2 regions of the Bacillus sp. GW823-FHT06A11 genome follow, and region 2 is predicted to be linked to the other one. Evidence: riboswitches for the same ligand, from Rfam matches in the RefSeq annotation. Region 2 holds a riboswitch; the other holds the start of a gene.
What was found. A riboswitch is a leader RNA that binds a small molecule or an ion and turns the genes downstream of it on or off. The one in region 2 is predicted to bind preQ1.
Positions count from the first base shown of each region.

Region 1: another riboswitch for preQ1. It lies ahead of AC1Q8L_RS04235 (QueT transporter family protein); the one in region 2 lies ahead of queC (7-cyano-7-deazaguanine synthase QueC).

Region 1 covers NZ_JBXAHS010000001.1:859,018-867,253, reverse strand. The annotation lists gene AC1Q8L_RS04265 (GNAT family N-acetyltransferase) at 1-46, shown strand, start outside; gene AC1Q8L_RS04260 (cysteine hydrolase family protein) at 89-649, opposite strand; gene AC1Q8L_RS04255 (DUF6123 family protein) at 832-1,092, shown strand; gene AC1Q8L_RS04250 (DMT family transporter) at 1,095-2,000, opposite strand; gene AC1Q8L_RS04245 (reverse transcriptase-like protein) at 2,014-2,400, opposite strand; gene AC1Q8L_RS04240 (aldose 1-epimerase family protein) at 2,469-3,341, opposite strand; PreQ1 riboswitch class I at 3,474-3,518, shown strand; gene AC1Q8L_RS04235 (QueT transporter family protein) at 3,525-4,010, shown strand; gene AC1Q8L_RS04230 (ribonuclease H family protein) at 4,164-4,823, shown strand; gene AC1Q8L_RS04225 (zinc-finger domain-containing protein) at 4,836-5,012, shown strand; gene AC1Q8L_RS04220 (DUF2564 family protein) at 5,046-5,294, opposite strand; gene cspB (cold shock-like protein CspB) at 5,414-5,611, opposite strand; gene AC1Q8L_RS04210 (YqcI/YcgG family protein) at 5,873-6,601, shown strand; gene AC1Q8L_RS04205 (LysE family transporter) at 6,616-7,359, shown strand; gene AC1Q8L_RS04200 (hypothetical protein) at 7,379-7,672, shown strand; gene AC1Q8L_RS04195 (sterol desaturase family protein) at 7,751-8,236, shown strand, end outside.
Region 2 covers NZ_JBXAHS010000001.1:1,100,769-1,109,004, reverse strand. The annotation lists gene AC1Q8L_RS05545 (DUF3149 domain-containing protein) at 1-1,297, opposite strand, end outside; gene AC1Q8L_RS05540 (MarR family winged helix-turn-helix transcriptional regulator) at 1,493-1,939, shown strand; gene AC1Q8L_RS05535 (M3 family oligoendopeptidase) at 2,099-3,793, shown strand; gene AC1Q8L_RS05530 (DinB family protein) at 3,933-4,466, shown strand; gene AC1Q8L_RS05525 (DUF6254 family protein) at 4,569-4,685, shown strand; gene kinB (sporulation sensor histidine kinase KinB) at 4,697-5,905, opposite strand; PreQ1 riboswitch class I at 6,112-6,155, shown strand; gene queC (7-cyano-7-deazaguanine synthase QueC) at 6,249-6,911, shown strand; gene queD (6-carboxytetrahydropterin synthase QueD) at 6,911-7,402, shown strand; gene queE (7-carboxy-7-deazaguanine synthase QueE) at 7,395-8,111, shown strand; gene queF (preQ(1) synthase) at 8,130-8,236, shown strand, end outside.

The DNA of each region.
Region 1 (8,236 bases), 240 kb from region 2:
AAGAAATGGTGAACTATATAGTATTGCAGCGCAAATTTTTGGATAAAAAAAGAATCCTTTTAAATGAAGGATTCTTTTTCGAGCTAATTTAATCACGATATTGGTCATGAGTTGGCTGAAAGAGGTCTTCCTCAATATCTCTCACCATAGAAAAATTATCAACGTTATAATGACCGTGTAAAATTTTATTGTGGTGATTAATAATTTGCTCTGCAGACAATACGTTAGAATCAGTTGTTGAATGCCCGTTTTTAATTAATGTAACGTCAAATCCTTGTACAGTTGCTGTCCTAACGGCAGTGTCGATGCAATGTTCTGTTTTACATCCGCCTATAACAATATGATTAATGTTTTCTTCTTTTAAAAGTTCAAGTAAAGAAGTGCCGTAGAATGAATTGGTTGCTGCTTTATTAATAAGAATTGCAGACTGGGGTACTTGAATTTGATTATGTACTTCAAATCCTTCGCCACTACCAGAAGCAACATCGATATCTCTTATGAAAACAATAAGAGCATTTGAATCTATTGCTTTCTGCAGTGCTATATTTAGTGTAGATAATAGCTCGGTTTTACGAAAAACTTCATTTTCTTGCTCATTTCCATCAATTAATTCTTGTTGAGCGTCGATAATTAATAGTGCTTGTTTCATCGTGTCTCCCCTTTAATATGAAATAAGTTCCACTTTACATATTCCTTCAGGTTGTTAGGAAATCCTCCATTGTAAGCGAAGTAGAAGATTGATTTACAAAGTTGTCAAAGAAATTTCATTCTCATAGCGTGTAAAAACATGTATGATAGGAGATGGAGAATTTTTGAGTAGGTGGGAATAACATGCAAACAGTAGAAGATTATCTTTCATTCTTACATACGAAGGGATTTAAATTATCAGAGGAAGCGCAAGGGTTTATTATGTTCGGACAAGGATATACTGGTGCGTCTGATGGGATTGTGAACGCAGCAATAGAAGCGACAATTAAACATCAATTACAGTTTGATGGTAGTTATTTCGTTGCGTTATTAGAACGATTGAAAGAGGAAGAAATTACAGATAAAAAAAGCGCTAAGGCTTTTATGCGGAAGTTACAAGCGTAACTTCACGCAGCCTGCGCTTCTTTTTTTGTTTTGGAAGGTAATTCAACAAAAATCATGCCTAGAAAAATACATAGACATCCGATAATAGCAGAAATAGAAAGTTGTTCATTTGCAACGAGAACGCCTGTTAAGGCAGCAAAAACGGGCTCCATTGCGAAAATAATTGCTACTCTCGTTGGAGAAGTGTGTTTTTGTGCCGATGTTTGAATGAAAAAAGCAATAGATGTTGCAAACAGGGCAGTTAGAAAGAGTGCGAATAAAAAGGATTGATTCGTCCATAGTGATACTGAAAATAACTTTTCCCAATCTTCAAACAAGAAAGCGCAAATAGAAGAAAATATACCAACAGCTAATACTTGAGATGTGCTTAATAATAAAGGTGATATTTTTTTAGAAAAGAAGCCGTTAATAAGAATATGGGCAGCGAAAGCGACTGCACAACCGAGAACAAGTATATCTCCTATATTTAATTGGAAAGAATCAGCAGCTGTTAATAAGTACAAACCTGTTGTAGCTACAGCAATACCAAGTACGATGAAAATGGTAGCTTTTTGTTTTAAAAAGATAAATGATAAGATTGGGACCATAACAATGCTTAGCCCAGTTAAGAAACCTGCTTTTGAAGATGTTGTATAGAGTAAGCCAAATGTTTGCAATAAATAACCGACAAATAAGAAAAAACCAACGATTATCCCTGCCGTGCTACTATGTTTTATATCTTGTTTTGAAGTTTTTTGTGAGAAAATAATTTGAACGAATAATAAAATAATTCCAGCGAATAAAAAGCGAATACCATTAAACGTAAATGGACCAACGAAAGACATAGCGTTTTGAACGACAACAAACGTAGCTCCCCAAATAAAAGAGACAAATAATAAAGCAAGAGGAGCAATCCACTCTTTTTTCACACTCATACCCCCGTTAATTTTGTAAGATAGCTTTTCTAGCTAATTCATCAGCTACTTTATTTTGACTACTTGGAATCCACTTAATAAAAAAGAGATCGAAGTTTTTTATGTACTGCAGCGCTTCATCTAAAAGAGGTGCAAATATTTTATTTTTTGCGTATTCCTTTTCAACAGCCCGTTCGACAAGCTGGGAATCTGTACGAAAAGAGACAGTGCTATAATTATGCTCGATGCAATATTTTAATGCTAGAAGTAAAGCGCGGTATTCTGCTTCATGATTGGACATTGTTCCAAGTGGTAATGATAATTGTACAGGCGGCTGAACGCCTTTAATAAACACTCCTGCACCAGAAGGACCAGGATTTCCTTTTGATGCACCATCAATATATACTTCAATCAAAATGAGAAACCTCCAAATTATAAGATTATCCCCTACTTAAATGCTTTTTGAAGTAGGGGATAGAGTAGTTATCCGATTGTGATGCTATAACAACATGTAAATGTTTCATTCGCTTGTAACGATTGAATTCCCTTTTTGTCCTTGAAATCTTTTGCTGGATTTATTTCATCAGCGATTCCATACCAAGGTTCAATACATAAGAAAGGTGCGTTATCCCCTGGTGTCCATACGCCGACAAATGGGAAGCCATCAAATTCTACTTTTACAAATTTATTATGTTTATGAGAACGAATCGAAATTTCATTCGTATTCATATTTTCAAAAATAAGCGCATCATTTTTGAATAAATCATATGTAAGTGGCAATTCAGTTGTATTTTCAGCGATTAATTGCTTTTTGTTTGAAAGATAAGGTCCTTCTAATACGCTTGTTTCTAAGCGTTCCGAACCATTAAACGATAAATGATAATCTGTAAATGATTCACCATCCAATAAAGGGAAGTTGAAGCCAGGATGTGCTCCGATTGAGAAGAACATCTCTTTTGAAGTAGGATTGTTTACTTCATATGTTACATGAACGATTTGTCCATCTAGCTCATAAGAAACGAGTAGTTCGAATTCGTATGGGTATTTTTTTAATGTTTCTTCATTACTAGTAACGATATAAGTGATTTTTGTTTCGCTTTGTTCTTTCACAGAGAAAGTAAGATCACGAGCGAAACCGTGTTGTGTTAATGAATATGGTTTACCGTCTACGTAGTATGTATTATCTACTAATCGGCCGACAATTGGGAACAAAATTGGTGCACGGCGTCCCCAATAAGTAGAATCACCTTGCCATAAATATTCTGTGTTGTCTTCTTTTAAGCGAACGCTCTGTAATTCTGCACCTTTGTCAGAAATGGAAACGATCACTTTTTCATTTTGAATTGTTGCTGTCATGAAGTGAAACCTCCTAAATCTTTCATATGTTTCATTATACGTTGTCTAAAAGGAAAAAGGTAGTTTATGATAGGAATCTATTGACGAAAGAGGGGCTACCACGTAAAATATAATCTTGTTGCTTAAAAAACGAATAACGTGGTTCGAAACCATCCCACGTAAAAAAACTAAGGAGATTTTGTCATGAATATTAGAACTTTAGTCGGTAATGGTATTTTAGCGGCATTATATATTGCTGTTTCTATGCTTATTCAGCCATTTGGCTTTACGAATGTACAATTTCGTATTTCAGAGATGTTTAATCATCTCGTTGTATTTAACAAGAAAGCAATTTACGGAATTGTATTAGGTGTATTTTTAACGAATCTCTTTTTCTCACCTATGATCGCTTACGATTTAGTATTTGGAGTAGGGCAATCTATTCTTGCGTTAGTTGCAACGATTATTTCTATGCGATTTATTAAAGGTGTTTGGGCTCGTATGATTTTTAATACAGTTATCTTTACGATTACAATGTTTATGATTGCAATTGAACTTCATCTTGCATTGGGTTTACCATTTATGTTGTCTTGGTTAACTTGTGCAATCGGTGAATTTGTTGTCATGGCGATCGGTATGCCTGTAATGTACTGGATTAATAAGCGAGTACAATTTGAAAGATTTATGTAATAGATGAAAGAGCTATTCCTATAGGGATAGCTCTTTTTGTATGTAATCATATTGAATATAATGCTGTGACTCTAGATAAAATATAATAAAATAAAGTGAGGCTTCAATTAGCCGGATATATATATAAGAAGTCTTACATAAGGGGAATGTAGTATGAAATATAAAATTCATTGGTTGTATAAAACGAAGCGTGGATTGCAGACGGAATTAACAACAGAGTATATGAACATAGAAGAAGTACTTCAATTTGCAGAGGATTTTGAGAAAACAGGAAGAGCTAAGGAACTTTTATTTTACGATGAAATGGACGCAGAATGGTCATTAAAAGAGATGAAAAAGTTAAGTAAGCAAGTAGAGGAAGAGCCCCAAGAAATACTCGTTTATTTTGATGGGGGGTATGATGTGCAAACGAAAGAAGCTGGCGTTGGTATATGTGTGTATTATAAAAAAGGAAATACAAACTACCGCATTCGCCGCAATGCATATATAGAAGGTATATATGATAATAATGAAGCGGAATATGCATCATTATTATACGGTATGAATATACTCGAGGAACTAGGGATTAAGTATGAAGCAGTTACACTTCGCGGAGATTCACAAGTGGTACTGCAGCAATTAGCCGGAGAATGGCCTTGTTATGATGAGCATTTAAATCATTATTTAGATCAAATTGAACAAAAGGCGAAGCAAATGAAATTAAAACTTGTATGTGAACCGATATCTAGAAAACAAAATAAAGAAGCACATCAATTAGCAACGCAAGCATTAGAAGGGACAGTCATTGATAGTCATAAAGAAATAACCGAATAGAGAGGTGCAAAGGTGGATAAAAAGCAACTCATTACAGAGGTAAATGACTTATTAGAAACATATTGTGAAGGATGTTTCTTGCGAGAACATAATCGAAAGACAAATAGTAAGTATTATGCTCATTCATTTTGTATAAGACAATGTACAGTTGGAGAAACATTGAAAAAGTATGGAGAACAGTTGTCATAAAAAAACATCCAGAGAAAATTCTCTGGATGTTTTTTAGTGCTTTGCTTCGTTTAATTGCTGCTCGCATTTGCTTAGTTTCTTTTCCTCGTTCATTAAAAATGGTTCATCTAAATCTACTGCAACAGATTTCATAATTTCAAGCTGTGAGCGAGCTGCTTCTACTGCAGTAGTAGCATGCTCTAATGTATCTGGATCCATTGAAATTGTTGCTGATCCTACCATTTTTTGTGCTGTTTCTACACGGAATTTTACTTCTTCAAAATCATTTACTTCTGATCCCATTGTTACTGCCTCCTTTGTATATTGCGCATTTCACATAGTTTTTGCTCTGTAAAACGGAAATATACAAAGGAATAATAAAGGAGGTTACCAAGTAAGGTAACCTCCTGTTATATGTTGGATTAAAGTTTTACTACGTTAGCAGCTTGAGGTCCGCGGTTACCTTCAGTAATGTCGAAAGATACTTCTTGACCTTCTTCTAAAGCTTTATAGCCGTCTCCTTGAATAGCAGAGAAATGTACGAATACATCGTCAGCGCCTTCCATTTCGATAAATCCAAAACCTTTTTCGTTGTTAAACCATTTTACTTTTCCTTGCATGTTATAATTCCTCCTAAAAGCGTTTACTATTTTCATTTAGTGAAATTCATTTAAAAAATAATATAAACTAAAAATGCTATATTCTTGAATATTCTGCTAAATGATTAATTTAAATATACACGAATTGGGAGAATTTAGTCAAGTAAGCGATTTTATTTTTTGTATTTTTAAATAATTTTTCAGTCGAATTTTTAAATAGGTATAGGACAGGCCGAGTATGTAATATTCTTAATTGAATGCTATACATAATGAGGTGAAAGAATGAATAAGTCTTATTTATTAGATAATGAAGGAATAAGAACGAGAACCGACATACCTGATTGGGTTGCAAAAGAATTTGAGATTTTTTCAAGTGTCGTGTTAGAACCAACTTTTCCATGTTATTTCGGTTTAACAGCTTTGAAAAAGAATGAACTTCGTTATTCATTTCTTTCTCATAATGATTGGAGTCATTTGCCGCATACAATGTTATCTTTTTTAGAGTTAATGAAAGAGAGGCCGATTGTAAGAAGGGGCTTTTTCCTTTTTATAGAACCGGAATGTGAAGAACAATCACTCGAATATTACCGTGATTCCTTTTGGAAAGTGTTACAGTATTTACATGAAAACGATGATCAAGCATGGCCAAAGCAGATTCCTGAAGATCCAGACCATCATTTATGGGAATTTTCATTTGGTGGTGAACCAATATTTGCATTTGGAAATGCGCCAGCTTATAAACAACGAAAAACTAGACATTTAGGGAATTCTCTCGTTATTGGGTTTCAGCCACGCACTATTTTTGATGGATTAGAGGGAGATCGTCCTAAAGGAGCATATTCAAGACAAATGGTCCGTGAGCGAGTTGAAAAGTGGGATCAATTGCCGAAACACCCTAACATTAGTCATTATGGTGACCCAGAGCATCGTGAATGGAAACAATATTTCATAGGAGACGATGTAGAACCAATAAAAGGGAAATGTCCTTTTCTTCATAGGATAGAAAAGTAAGAGCCATCACCTAGATGGCTCTTTTGTATATTTTGGATAAAAAAGGGTATTTTATTACGAAAGCTAGTCTATTTTTTCAAATTATATCATTAACTAGTAATAAAGAGAGTAGAAAGGATAGAGTGATGTTTGGAGCAATTATACAGCAAATCGTATTAGGTATTTCATTAGCTGCACCAGTAGGGCCGATTAATATTGAAATGTTAAAACGAGGAATTGAACGTGGGTTTTGGCATGCTTGGGTTGTTGGAATTGGTGGAATGACTGCAGATGTTTTATTTATGTTACTCATTTATTTCGGTTTATCTTCTGTGTTTATGTATACATATGTACAAGCCTTCATGTATTGCACGGGTTTTTTCTTGTTATTTTATTTAGGATTTCAAAGTGTAAAACAAGGAATTTTCCACTCGAATATGGAATATAAAAAAGAAGAGGTAGGTGGCCTTAAGCAATCGTTTATGGCAGGATTTTTAATTGCGATATCCAATCCATTAAATCTTGTTTTTTGGTTTGGTATATACGGAAGTACACTTAGCTCATTACTTACGAAGGTAACGAAACAAGAAGCTTTTTTGTACAGTCTTTGCATTATTGCTGGTATTATTTTATGGAATTTAAATATTGCTTTTTCTGTACATTTTGGAAGAACTTTATTAAAACCAAAAGCGCTTGGCTACATAACAGCCGGAGCAGGTATTATTTTAGTAGGATATTCTATACATTTTGCATACAAAGCTTTACAGTTGTTCACATAAGATTGAAGGGGAGATTTTTATGTATCGAACCACTATTGACGGAAAAGAAATTATCATTACGTTAGCGCCAAAAATCCGAAAAGAAATTACTGATAGAAATCCACTATATGAGGCGGTATTTCATAATGCTGCAAGATTGCTACAAACAAAGCAACCGACGTTTGCAGTAAATCATGAAATATTTGGTCTCATTATTGGAGAAGTACAAAGAGGAGAAGTAACAGTGTTTGCAGTGGAACATATTATTCCGAAGCAAAATATATTTGGACCAAATAATTTTTTCTCGACAATAGAACAGCAGGCAAATTTGTAAAGTGAATAGAATAAGAATAGAAAAGAAATAGTCGTAACGATATGTTGCGGCTGTTTTTTGGGAAAAGGGGGAAACAAGATGAAGAAAGTGGGGAAAGAGTTCTTTTTACAACATGATATCGTTATTATGTATAGCATTCTATTTATTTTCATTATTATTTTAAAAATGCAATTTTTCTCTTGGGTTGGCATGTTAGCATGTATGTTTGGGATTGTTTTCTATACACTTAATGAATATATGACACATCGTTTTTTATTCCATATAAAGCCACCTAAAAACACATTTCTATTAAAAATGTTAAGAAGATTACATTATGATCACCACGTATATCCAGAGGATTTAAAACTTTTGTTTTTACCTGTATGGTTTAGTATACCTAGTTTTACTATTTATTTGCTTATAGCATATGGTATTACAAAAAGTGTTACTATTACACTTTCATTTGGAATCGGAATGATTATCATGCTGCTCGTTTACGAATGGAAACATTATATTGCCCATAGACCGATTCGTCCCGTCACTAAGTTTGGAAGATGGCTAAAAAAACAACATATATTACACCAT
Region 2 (8,236 bases):
TAATCTGCAATTGTGCATGTGTTTCATTGTTTTTTACTACAATGGTTAGTGTATCATTAGAAGTCATAGCCTCAATTGCATTTTTTGTAATGTTTAAAACCACTTGTTTCATATGGTCTTTCGAACAACGGATATGAACAGGATGGTCTGGCAAATGTAAATGGAATACAATGTTATGTAAATTCGCCTCAGATTGAATAATTAATGCTACCTCATTTAGAATTGTTCTTACATCATATGTTTGTTCGATGATGGCGGTTGGCTTTCCGAGAATAAGAAATTCACTTACAATTTCATTGATTCGCTCTATTTCTTGTTCAATTACGGAAAAGTAGAACTGATCTTGTTCATCTTTATATTTCTCTTTTAATAGAGCGACGAGTCCTTTAATTCCAGTAAGAGGATTACGGATTTCGTGTGCTGTACTTGCTGCAAAAGTTCCAACTAATTCAATTTTCTGTAGTTCGTTTTGTTGTCTTTCAAGTTTTGTTTGACGTTTTAACAACATATATTGAGCAAGTAAAAATAAAATAGACATTAAAAATAAAGTAGCGATACACTCTATTGCAACCCACTGGTATAAGGTTTTCTGATGAATAGGTAATGGAGAAACAGAGACCTTCCAATTTAATCTTTGGAGTGGGGTAGTAAGCATATTAGAATGCGTATCACTTGTGTCGTTATTATCATCGGTTAGAAACACTACATCATGTTTATCAGTTACCTCAAAATGGTATTGTGGTTTAATGGCATTTAAAGAAGATGAAATGTAATCAAAGCGTAAACTAGCTAATAATAATCCTGAGAGCTCTTTCTGTTTATTGAATATGGGGGTAGCGATCATAATAGCTTTATGTCCAAGAACGCGATCAGTAATGACTGATGATACAGTGGTTTTTTTAGTTTGTAGCACGTCTTGAATATATTTACGGTCTGAAACATCTATAGGCTTTGATTCATCTTCAGATGCGATTGTAATGACCCCTTCTGGTGTAGCGTAATATAAACCAGAAAAGCGTGCATCGTTCCCATCTGTATCATGTACAATTTGTTTAATGCCGTTTATATTACCAGTCTCGGTGCCTACAACTTTTGCAAGCATGTCTAAAGCAGAAATTGCTTCACCAAGATGATGATCTAAATAATCTCTATATAAAAAGAGAACTGTATGAGCGGATAATTTGTTTTCCTGTTTCATTTTATATGTATGATACGAATAAAATGTAGCACCAATCCCTATTGTCGGTAGGATAACAAGCAATATATATATAATTATGCTTTGGAATTTGACTTTCAAATGTGGTACTCCTTCTTTTTTTATTATCATTATATATAAACTATGTTAAAATTGTCATGTTTTTATTCAAGAATGATTCTTAATATATTAGGGGAGAGGAAATGGATGAGTGAATGCTCATTCGGAATTCACATGAAGTATGAAGTGGCATTTTCTTTTTATTGGTGAGAATTTAAGTGAAGGGTTGAAAGTTGTATGACATCAAATAATGAACGAGAAGATATTTCTCAATCTTTAAAAGTATTTATTGCATTATCTCGTGTACATCGTTCTGTTATGGATACTACAAATAAATCTATACAAAGTAACGGGTTAAATCCAACTGAATTTGCTGTATTAGAACTGCTATATCATAAAGGCGGTCAACCACTCCAGCAAATTGGTGAGCGCATTTTAATAGCCAGTGGCAGCATTACATATGTTGTAGATAAGCTGGAGAAAAAGGGATTAGTAAAGAGAATCCCATGTCCGAATGACAGACGTGTTATTTACGCGCAATTAACTGAGTCTGGCGAGAACTTTATTGCTTCTATTTTTCCGGGGCATGAGAAAGTTATACATCAGTCTTTTGAAATGTTAACGAAAGATGAAAAAGATGAATTACTTGATCTATTAAAAAAAATTGGGAAGTATGAAAAATAATAATATGTTCCAAAGGAGCTTTGGATAAATAAATCCAGGGCTTTTTTATTTGCAATGAACTCAGAGTAGTCACTGCCGAATTTTGTTGAAAATTAAGAGGGAATTCGAGAATACGTATTGAATTATAATAAAGGTATGTAATGGAGAGGAGGCTCGTTCATGTCATTTAAAGACTATGAATATAAACGCCCAAATATTGAAGAGTTAAAAGAGAAATTTACTGTTGCTTTAGAGAAGTTTGATAACGCAAAAACTGTAGAAGAACAAAAACAAGTCATTCATTCAATTAATGAAATTCGCAACGATTTTGGGACAATGGGAAACCTTTGTTACATTCGCCATTCTGTTGATACGACGGATACTTTTTATAAGGAGGAGCAGGATTTCTTTGATGAATACTCTCCAGTTGTACAAGGATATGGTACAAAATATTATAAGGCACTTATTAATTCTCCATTTCGTGAAGAATTAGAGGCGTATTATGGAAAACAATTATTTGCTCTAGCAGAATGTGATTTAAAAACATATTCAGATGAAGTCGTGAAAGATTTACAATTAGAAAATAAATTATCGTCGCAATATACACAGTTATTAGCATCCGCAAAAATTGACTTTGCTGGAGAAGAAAGAACGTTATCGCAATTGATTCCGTTTATGCAAGGAAAAGAAAGAAGCGAACGTAAAGTAGCAAGTGAAGCATACTACGGATTTTTAGCTGGAAATGAGGAAGAACTAGATCGTATTTATGATGAGCTTGTTAAAGTGAGAACGAAAATCGCAAAATCTTTAGGTTTCAAAACCTTTGTTGAACTTGGATATGCAAGAATGTACCGTACAGATTATAATGCGGAGATGGTGGCTAATTACCGTCAGCAAGTGCTGGATTATATCGTTCCCGTTACAACGGAATTAAGAAAGCGACAACAAGCACGTATCGGTGTAGAGAAGTTAGCTTATTACGACGAAAACTTTGAGTTTGCTACAGGTAACCCAACTCCAAAAGGAGATGCGGATTGGATTGTTGATCATGGAAAGACGATGTATAAAGAGTTATCGGCTGAAACAGATGAATTTTTCAATTTCATGCTAGATAACGATTTATTAGATTTAGTTGCGAAAAAAGGAAAAGCTGGTGGCGGATATTGTACATATATTGAGAATTATAAAGCGCCGTTTATTTTCTCAAACTTCAATGGAACATCTGGTGACATTGATGTATTAACACATGAAGCAGGTCATGCTTTCCAAGTATATGAAAGTCGTAAATTTGAAATTCCAGAATATAATTGGCCAACATATGAGGCATGTGAAATCCACTCTATGAGTATGGAATTCTTTACATGGCCATGGATGAAGCTATTCTTTGAAGAAGATGCAGATAAATATTACTTCTCTCACTTAAGTTCAGCACTTCTGTTTTTACCTTATGGTGTATCTGTTGATGAATATCAACATTATGTATATGAAAATCCTGAAGCATCACCTGAAGAGCGTAAGACAGCATGGCGTAACATAGAGAAGAAATATTTACCGCATCGTGATTATGAGGATAATGATTATTTAGAGCGCGGTGGTTTTTGGCAACGTCAAGGGCATATTTATAGCTCACCTTTCTATTATATTGATTACACGCTTGCTCAAATTTGTGCGCTACAATTTTGGAAACGTGCAAGAGATAATAGACAAGAGGCATGGGAAGATTATGTGAATCTGTGCCAACAAGGTGGAAGTAAATCGTTCTTAGAATTAGTAGAAGTTGCAAATTTAACATCACCATTTGCTGAAGGCTGTGTGAAAAGTGTTATTACAGAAATTGAAGCATGGTTACATGCGATTGACGACACAAAATTGTAAAAAACATGCGCTTTTTTTCACATGTTTAACATCGACATAATGGGAAAATGATGAGATAATAAAAGAAAATTCAGAATGCTAAAGAGGTGTTTCTAATAAGGAGCACCTCTTTTCACCAACAAAAAGGGGGGAAAGAAGTATGCTTCAATCTAATATGGATGTGAGTTTAGAAAGTTTAGTAAGCTCATTACAGTCTACTCGAAGCACGCTATTATCAGAAATTGAAATGTTAAATGATACAGAAGTGAATGTAAAGCCACGCCGTGATAAATGGAGTATTATTCAAATTTTACACCACTTGCATTTAGTTGAACAATCTGTCACGTCTGCCCTTGTATATGCTTTACAAAAAAATGAAAGAAACATGACTCCATTTAAAGACCTCCAACTTACGCTTGATCGCACACATAAACGAGAAGCTCCTCAGCAAATGCAACCAACAGAAACTTTAATGAAAAAACAGCAAGGAATTCAATTACTAGAACATTCACGACAAGAACTATTACATGCGCTTCATAGTGTTATAGATGAAAAAGATCTATTTGAAAATGGATTAAAGCATCCTGTTTTTAATGATCTGAATTTGTATCAATGGGTTCAATTTCTTGATTTGCATGAACAAAGACATCTTACGCAATTAAAAGAGGCGAAACATGCAATTTTGCAGCGCTAAAGTGGAAGAAGTGGGAAACCACTTCTTTTTTTGATACGTGCATAGTTTTCTTTCTTATTTTGGAATACTACATGGAGAAAGAAAAGAAGGAGTTGAAAAAATATGTCTAAGAAGAAGCGAGAAGAAGAGCGCGCCTGGAAAGCGCGTAAAGAAAATCAACAACCGCACGGAAAAGTGAAAGCTTTTGCTGAATTAGTTGAAGGAACAGAAAAAACGTGATGATTATTTCATCACGTTTTTTGTATGAGTGGAAAAGTTAATAAAAAGGTTGTACCGATTCCTTTTTCACTTATAATATCAATTTTTCCATTCATAGCTTGAACAACACTGAATACGACCATCATTCCAAGTCCAGTGCCTTTTTCTTTCGTTGAATAGAAAGGCGAGCCAAGACGTTTTACTTGTTCTGAATCCATACCGACTCCTGTATCTTTTATGTATAACTGAATATGCTTATGATCAGGAACTAATGTGAAATAAAGATCACCGCCTTTTGGCATAGCCTCAATGCAATTTTTTAAAATATTTAATAAACATTGATTTAGTTTTTGCTTTTCTCCAGCGATAAAAAAAGAAGTGCTTTGCTTTATATAATGAGTACGTACATTTGTTAAATTAGCAAGCGGTGTAATTAACGACAATGCATGTAGTAATTCTTCTTCTAACTGTAATGTTTGTTCTTTTTCAATGCTTGGTTTAGCAAAGGTTAAATAATCTGTAAGAACATGATTTGCTTGTTCAATGCCGTTAATGGCAATGTCGATATATAATTTTCGTTCCTGCTCAGTGCATGTATCTGATTGTAACAGTTGTAAAAACCCTTTTGTTGAAGTTAATGGATTGCGAATTTCATGAGAGATAGACGCTGCCATTTCACCAATTAAATGAAATTTTTCAGCATTTATAAGTTCGTTTTGGAGACGAACTTGAGTTTGTAATATGTGTAGTAAATATAAAATTAGAATCGTACCAAGCATTGAACATAACTCATACACAATAATATGCGGTATATAATCAGTCTTATTTGTAACCTTTGAAAGGAAGAAGGGTATCCAACTAAATCCGTATGTGAGACTGTAGATAATAGCAAGTGTTATTTTTATACGATTAGAAGTTCGATTGAAAAATTTATATGTTAATAGTAGAACAATAAATAGAAGAACAGAACCGATAAGAGATGGGAAAACACCGATCCCACCTAATAATAAGCGATATATGTTTAATACAACTAAGATAGAACCACCAGCAATAGGCCCTCCCGTTAATGTACCGACAATTAATACAATATGGCGCATATCAAATTGAAAACCATTATTTGTTTTTGCTGCAAATGTAATACAGAGTACGGTAGCGAGGCAACAGAGTACAATGAATATAGCTGAATTTAATTTAGGAGAGCGTTTCCCTTTTTGATTCCAAAATAAATGATATACGAGCATTGTAATCAGGATGAATAATATATTTAAAAAGAGATAAATAATAAAGGATTTCAGTGGGATGCCTCCTCTCTTCTTATATTAAATTAATCATACTATAAAATGAAAGAAATGAAATGATAAATAGCGGAAAAATCAGAAATTTTTACGCTAGTATACAATATGTTACAATAAGCTGTGTCAATGAAAGAAGAAATTCCGTGCACCGCGCGGGAGAGGTTCGCGAACTCCCTCTATAAAAAACTATGGAAACAACAATATCTTTAGGTATTGTTTTGTTTTTTTATTGTGACAGTTCAAGAACGTTCTTTCTTCTTATTTATAGTAGAGAAGGAGAATGAGTGAAATGAAAAAAGAAAAAGCAGTTGTTGTTTTTAGTGGAGGACAAGATAGTACGACATGTTTATTTTGGGCAATAGAGCAGTTTGCAGAGGTAGAAGCTGTAACATTTAATTACAATCAACGTCATAAGCTAGAAATTGATTGTGCAGCGGAAATTGCAAAAGAGCTAGGAATAAAGCATACGGTACTAGATATGAGTCTATTAAATCAACTTGCTCCAAATGCGTTAACGAGAACGGATATGGAGATTACACATGAAGAAGGTGAATTGCCATCGACATTTGTAGATGGACGAAATTTACTCTTCCTATCATTTGCTGCTGTATTAGCAAAACAAGTTGGAGCACGTCATATTGTAACAGGTGTATGTGAAACTGATTTCAGTGGTTATCCAGACTGCCGTGACGTGTTTGTGAAATCGTTAAACGTTACTTTAAATTTATCTATGGATTACCCGTTTGTCATTCACACGCCACTTATGTGGATTGATAAAGCTGAAACATGGAAATTATCAGATGAACTTGGAGCATTTGAGTTTGTTCGGGAAAAAACATTAACATGTTATAACGGAATCATTGGTGATGGTTGCGGTGAATGTCCAGCATGTCAACTTCGTAAAGCAGGATTAGATACGTACCTACAGGAACGCGAAGGAGCGAACAACTAATGGATAACTTTTTTGGATTTCGCATCGTAGAGAATTTGCAAAAAATGGACAAGGATATTCAGCGTAAACAACTCAAATACCATAATAAAAGAGTAATGGTCAGCAAGGAATTTACATTTGATGCAGCACACCATTTACACTGTTATGAAGGGAAATGTAAAAACTTACATGGTCACACATATAAAGTTGTATTTGGAATTAGTGGATATGTAAATGAAATAGGTCTTGCAATTGACTTTGGAGATATAAAAGAAATTTGGAAGAATGAAATCGAAATTTATTTAGATCATCGTTATTTAAACGAAACGTTACCTGCAATGAATACGACTGCTGAAAATATGGTCGTTTGGATTTATGAAAAGATGGCAGAAGCACTAACAAAAGAGAATCGAGTGAACGAATATAAAGGAGCTCGCGTTGAATTTGTTCGTCTATTTGAGACGCCGACTAGTTATGCGGAAGTAAGACGGGAGTGGATGCTCGATGAGTAAAATCCCTGTCTTAGAAATATTCGGTCCGACTATTCAAGGTGAAGGAATGGTTGTAGGGCAAAAGACAATGTTTATCCGTACAGCTGGTTGTGATTATAGCTGTGCTTGGTGTGATTCTGCTTTTACGTGGGATGGATCAGCTAAAGATCAAATTAGACAGATGACACCAGAAGATATTTGGGATGAGCTTGTTGCAATTGGAGGAGAAAAATTTTCTCATGTTACGATTTCAGGCGGAAATCCGGCATTACTGAAAAATATTGAGTTTCTTCTTTCAATATTAAAAGAAAATGGAATGCGAACGGCAATTGAAACGCAAGGGAGTAAATGGCAAGATTGGTTACTTCAAATTGATGAGGTAACAATTTCTCCAAAACCACCAAGTTCGACGATGAAAACAGATTTTCAGAAGTTAGATGCTATTATTCAGAAACTAGCAGGAAAAGATATTAGTTTAAAAGTAGTAGTATTCGATGATCATGATTTTGAATATGCAGTTAAGATGCACGAACGTTATCCAGGTGTACCATTTTTCCTGCAAGTAGGAAACGATGATACAAAAACAGTGGATGATGCGATGCTTATTAAAAAATTATTAGATAAGTATGAGTGGCTGATTGATAAAGCTGTAAATTGTAAAGAGATGAATGATGCAAAAGTATTGCCTCAGCTTCATGCGTTAGTATGGGGAAATAAACGCGGCGTCTAACGAGAAGGGATGTTTAAAATGACTGGAAGATTAGATGAAGATTTAAAAGATGTAACATTATTAGGAAATCAAAATACAAAATATTTATTTGAATATAGCCCAGAAATATTAGAGGTATTTGATAA